2 regions of the Bacillus sp. TCT6 genome follow, and region 2 is predicted to be linked to the other one. Evidence: riboswitches for the same ligand, from Rfam matches in the RefSeq annotation. Region 2 holds a riboswitch; the other holds the start of a gene.
What was found. Region 2 has a riboswitch for magnesium ahead of AC0ONG_RS06605 (P-type ATPase actuator domain-containing protein). Riboswitches for the same ligand answer to the same signal wherever they lie in the genome.
Positions count from the first base shown of each region.

Region 1 (3,172 bases), on a different contig from region 2:
TATACTCCCAGCGATTGTTATACGAAGCTCTCGGCCATAGCTAGTACCAAATAATATTCCTATGCCAATAATCATTAAAATAGAAAATAGAAGCAAGATTCTTTTGAAGATTTTTCTTAGATGTTTCATAGTTTTATCCTCCAGCATTCATTACTTTCAATAAATCCATTAAAATATTATTTATCTAAAGACAAAAGTGTTTGATTTTCTCATTACTAAATTTCCCACTATATTTTAGTAATCAAGGCAAAATACTTATTCCACATTTGTTTTTTTCAGTGTATATTTACAAATTTAATAACGCTTTTGCAACCATGAAATAAATTACTAATCCTGTTCCGTCAACAAATGTTGTAATAAATGGACCTGAAACAACTGCAGGATCCAGTTTTAATTTTCTTAGAATTAAAGGTAAAACAGCTGCAACAAGAGAGGCCCAAATAACAATAAATAATAAAGTGATTGCTACAACTTGTGCAACTTCTGTTCCAACACCTAACATATAAGCACGAGTGAGTCCAGCTACCGCAAGTGCAAGTCCAAGAAGCATACCAATTGCAAATTCCTTTTTCATTACACGAAAAATGTCTTTAAATTTCACCTCTCCAATACCAATTGCACGAGTAATTGTTGCTACAACCTGTGTTCCTGTATTCCCTCCAGTACCTACTAATAATGGAACAAAGAAAGCAAGGGCAACTACAGTTTCAATTTCGTTTTCAAAATACTTTAATACTGTACCTGTATATGCCTCAGCAACAAAAAGAAGTAATAACCATGGTAGACGTTTTAAGAAAATGCTCCAAATGCTAGCTTCAAAGTAAGATTGATTTAATGGTTCACTTCCGCCTAACTTTTGAATATCTTCTGTAGCTTCTGCTTCCATAACATTCATTACGTCATCAAATGTTATAATACCAATCATTTTATTATTTGCTGTTGTGACAGGTATTGCTGCTAAATTATAATTCAGTAGCTTTTTTACAACTTCTTGCTGATCAATTTCAGCTTGTACTGAAATTACCTCTTGAATCATGATAGTAGATAATATCTCTTCATCTGGTGCTAGTAATAACTCATGTATGGAAACGATTCCCTTAAGATAACCGTGATTATCAAGAACATAACTATAAGATATTGATTCTACATTTTTAGAATGTTCCCTAATGTACTTCAATGTCATTTTTACTGACCAATTTCCTCTAACTGCAACAAAATCACTTGTTACAAGACTTCCCGCCGTTTCAGGTTTGAAAGTCATCAATTTTTTCACGTTATGTTTTGTAATTTTATCTAGATACGCCATTAATTTAGCCTGTTTTTCTGGATGAACCGCTAGAAGTAAATCTACTAATTCATCAATCGGTTGTAAATTTAGCAACTTTTTGGCTTTATTTTCAGATAAGTGAATTAAGATATTATATTTTTCTTCTGCACTCATATATTGAAGAATTTTAGAGCTTTTTAATACAGGTATTGTATTTAGCAATATGACTTGATCTTCAATTGAAAACTGTTTTACTTCTTGTGCAATATCATACGATGGATGACGTAAAACTTTCTCTGCATCCAAGTTATTTTTGGTTATAAGTAATTCCTTTAATAATTTCTTCATGTTAACTCCTCCTCATATTGCTAAGGGAGACTCTAGAGTTTCATGAGTGGTTTTGTTTTATTTTATCTGTCTTAAATTTTTTATTAAAGCAATAATAGTTACATTGCAATCAATTCATTAGTTAGAATTACCTCCTTTTTGAATATAGACAAGATAAAAATAAATAACATTAAACAGAAAAACCTTTACTCAAAAAGGAGTAAAGGTTTTTCACAATACAAATAAATGATTATTAAGACAGCTCTGCCAAAATCACAGAGGTGCCTTTCTATCAAATCGTATACCACTCCCTCGTTGAGTTTTAGCACTGTATAGCATAGGTTTTTATAACCAGCTACATTAAGAAGGGCCTTAATCCGACCGTTCCTGTTGACCCATTGGCGTCTCTCGACATTTTTGGGCAGCAGCGTTTCTCTATACAGGAGCCTCACCTAACAAAGTTTATTGAATTACTTCAAAATTTAAACCAGAATTTAATATTTGTCAACTGACTTTCAATTCCATTCATAAAAAAATCTTTTATAGAAAATGAAATTATATTTTATTATAAATTTAAAATTCCCCTTAAAAAACATAGAATTCAAATAGATTTAATTCGAAGAAACGTAATAAAGCATATGAAACTTATTGTTTTTAATCAAATTCCAACTTTATAACAAAAGATGAATAATTAGTCATTCTGTATATCGAAAGAACATTCATAAAAAAATCTTCTTTTATGATTAAAATCTTCTTTACTGTTTATCAAATTTATATGGTTAAACTACTTAATCAAACGATTCACTACAAGTCAAAAATATGTACTTATACGGAATGATTACATACATTTTTTCATATCATTTCTCAAAGGACTATAAAGCAATAAAACAAATAAAATTAGCAATATGGTTGCTTGACAAGCAAAAAAAATATATTTATGCTTGGCTTGCTACACGAAACAAACACATAAAATTTATATTGCTTAACCTGTTAGGTGAGGCTCCTATGCAAACACAGGCTATTGCCCAAAAATGTCGAAAGACGCCAATGGGTAGAACAGGAATTGTCGGATTAAGGCTCTTCTTAAGATAGCTAAGTAATGAATTTTCATTACTTTACGTTGTATAGTGCCAAAGCTCTACTAGGGGGAAAAAAGCCTTATTTAGTCATGCCATTTTGAATCCCTCTAGTTACATACTAGGGGGATTTTTGCGTGAAAAAACAGGGAGTAAGCGATAGAATCTTCCCAAACAAAAGTCATATTTAGTAATTGACGAGAACAAGATTCTATTCATTAGCAAATGTAATATTATGTTTTGTTTTAAATCAGGAGGATATTAAAATGAAAAAAATATTAAAAATCGATTATCTATTGCTCCTTCCTCTATTCATAACATGTACTTTAGGTATTATCATGATGTATAGTGCAAGCTCCATTGTCGCTGTCCAACATTACGATTATACCAGTAGACATTTTGTTGATTCTCAATTAACAAAGCTACTTTTAGGAACAATAGGGTTAATAGTTTGTGCTTTACTCCCATATGAAATATGGAAAAAACGAATAGTCTCAATCTG
Region 1 is NZ_JBVYHX010000002.1:55,990-59,161, forward strand. It holds gene AC0ONG_RS27320 (phosphodiester glycosidase family protein) at 1-129, opposite strand, end outside; gene mgtE (magnesium transporter) at 287-1,615, opposite strand; M-box (ykoK) riboswitch at 1,896-2,061, opposite strand; M-box (ykoK) riboswitch at 2,574-2,750, shown strand; gene AC0ONG_RS27330 (FtsW/RodA/SpoVE family cell cycle protein) at 2,937-3,172, shown strand, end outside.
Region 1: linked by a shared signal. The riboswitch ahead of mgtE (magnesium transporter) and the one ahead of AC0ONG_RS06605 (P-type ATPase actuator domain-containing protein) in region 2 are both predicted to bind magnesium.

Region 2 (3,172 bases):
ACTATGTTGAAATTAATTCACTTCATTATAAAAATTACTATTTCCATCAACTTTTATCATTATATCTTGTCGAAACATTTATATATTTAAAATTGATTTCGACATAATTTTATTTACTATAATACTGTTTACAAAAACAAAAAGAAGGTGTTGCATAAGTCAAAGTTCGACTTATGCAACATCCCTCTTTCCAAACTATTTATAGCATATTTATTAATATTTCAGGTCTTCCCCAATTCATTTCTTCACAAACAAATTTAAGTTTTTCTTCATCCATTGTGTGTAGTCCCTCTTCTAGTGAACATGAAATTGGAACTTCACAGTGAATTTGTGCTAATTGCAACGAAATATTTAAGTTCTCTAAATCACTTTCAATCTTCGTACGCTGCGCTTTCGTTAATGATTCTACATTTTCTAGTACAGCGGATACTGTTCCGTGCTCTTGAATAAGCTTATACGCTGTTTTTTCACCGATACCTTTTACACCTGGATAATTATCACTTGTATCTCCCATGAAAGCTTTTGCATGGACGATTTGCCACGGCTCTACACCTTTTTCTTCCATGATTTTCTCCGGTGTGTAATATTCGTAATTTCCAATTCCTTTACGCAGAAGCATAACTGTAACGTTCTTATCAACAAGTTGAAGTAAATCTGTATCACCAGTTAAAATATAAACTTCAGCTTCATTGCAATATTGTTTTGCAAGCGTACCGATACAATCATCGGCTTCGTAGCCTTTCATACCGATAACTGGAATGGATAATTTCGCAGTCATTTCTTGCACTAAATCAAATTGAGGAATTAATTCTTCTGGTGGCGCTGCACGATTTGCTTTATAATTCGAGAACGATTCTGTTCTAAATGTCGTACTTCCCATATCCCAGCATGTAACGATATGTGTTGGTTCGATCGCTTGCGTAGCTGTTAACAAGTGTTTCATATAACCATGAATCCCGTTTGTAGGGGTTCCATCTTGTCGTTTCATAAATTGTCCGTAAACACTTGTTGCGTAAAAAGCACGAAATAATAGTGCCATACCATCAACTAATAATACTTTTTTCATAATTCCTCTCCTATTAAAAAAATAATAACCTCACGTTATCACGTAAGGTTATATAAATAGATTACCATTCTACGTTTTTGCTCAACTTTGTCTATTATACATGGTTTTTGTATATTTAGCACCATTAACACATTAAGACATCCTACTACAACAAGTATGCAATATGCCTGAATACGTATTTTTTCCAGTAGAAACAACGACAGCCTTTGCATTTCCACTAACAATATGCGAACCTTTAAAACATACATTTTCAAGCTCAAGTGGATTATAATCTTTCATCCGTTTTAATGGAATAAATCGTTTACGTTCAAGGTGATAGCAGCTTTCAAACTTCTCTATACTCGCTTCGTTTCCCGTTAACACAGACTCATTTACTAATAAATCATCTGCATAAATAATACGTACATCAGCTGGCACAGCATCTCCAGCCGAAAGAAAAATCATATCTCCAGGTACAAGTTCTTGCACTGGTATCTCCATCATTTTCAGTTCACTATTTAGCCCTGTACTACTAGAACATTCTACTCTAGATACAGTAATCGTTTCACGTTGTAATTCATCACACACACGTTGTTTTGAAAAACCTGGGATCATGCCACCAAGCTTCATCATTACTTCTGCAAGAAGTGCTCTTTTTGAAGTTAGTTCATTTCGGCCATATACTTGAATACGTTTTTGTGCCTCTTTCATTGATAGTCCGTCTCTTGTTGTTTTAAAATATGCAAATACAGATTTTACATCTCTTGTTGCAATTTCAATTAATAAATCTTTATTTTTTTGAAGCATTGTTTGTTCTTTTATTGATTTTTTACTTAGTTTATATGACGTGTTACCCACAGTTTTGTTTGCATATAACATATTATCGTCTCCTCCTTTACAACATAGGAAGAAACGCTTTGTTTCTCAATTTATCCACTTTACTGTGAAAGTGTCTAGCGCTTTATAAACGCTACATTGTGATAAATATAGAGGGAGGAACAAATCGTTTCCTGCCTACATCATATATTTTTGATTTGAAGTATATGGGTAACGGAACCGAGTCAGAATTTGACATGCTCCTCACCTCCTCGTTTAATTTTATAGTTTATACTATGAAATTACTCATAGCTTGGTAACAAAAAAGACCCCTACCCTTAAGAGAGTAGTGGCCATTACATACACAAATAAACGATTTCTAATATAATTAGAAATCTACGGACCTCTCCCTCACCGAGTTTTAGCACTGTATAGCATAGGTACATTACCAGCTACGTTAAGAAAAACCTTAATTCGATCATTCCTGTTGACCCATTGGCGTCTCTCGACATTTTTGGGCAGTAGCATTTCTCTATACAGGAGCCTCACCTAACAGAGACTTATTTTCATTACATTGAAAATGTTACTCTTATTTAAAATAGATGTCAACCGTAGCCTACAATTTTTTCAAAAGGTATGGCAAACTAACATATATAAAGTGAAACTTTAATCAGTGGGGTTTTGTTCATCCCCCACTGATTATTAGCCCTCACCAATCGGGCTGCCCGGCAAATAGCGGAATAAAATAAAAAACTTTACGTTTAAACGTAAAGTTTTTAATAAGTTATACAGCCAGCAATTACAATCCCAATTGAAAGCGATAAAAACATAAGAAAAAGACCGACTGCTTGATTATCTTCTTCAAGACTTTTGTTTATATTAAAGCGTGGTGTAAGCCACTCAGCTAAATAAAAAACGATAATTTGAGCCAAAATCCCAACTGCTCCCCACGAAATCATATCAAGAAGTGAAATTGAATTAGCTGCTGTCGAATATAAAACAATAGCTAACCCAAGTAATCGTCCTCCAAGCACATAGCTTACCGCCTTATTCCCTTGAGCCATTAACTTAAATTCCTTAACTTTCGTTGTCACTTCCATCAAGAACAGACCAATACATAAAAGTCCGAGTGTTACTGCTAAATATGATAAAAAATTAATCATTTTTCCCCCTCCTTTTTATACCTACCGGTAAATAGTACGATTCATTTCCTGTAATCTTTTCTCCCGCGCGAATACCGATACTACTTGCTTTTCCAGCAATTAAAAAAGAACCAAACACATACGACAGTTTCTCCATCCCTTTTTCTGT
Region 2 is NZ_JBVYHX010000001.1:1,285,503-1,288,674, reverse strand. It holds gene AC0ONG_RS06610 (5'-3' exonuclease) at 200-1,066, opposite strand; gene AC0ONG_RS06605 (P-type ATPase actuator domain-containing protein) at 1,199-1,924, opposite strand; M-box (ykoK) riboswitch at 2,260-2,425, opposite strand; gene AC0ONG_RS06600 (DUF350 domain-containing protein) at 2,638-3,024, opposite strand; gene AC0ONG_RS06595 (glutathionylspermidine synthase family protein) at 3,017-3,172, opposite strand, start outside.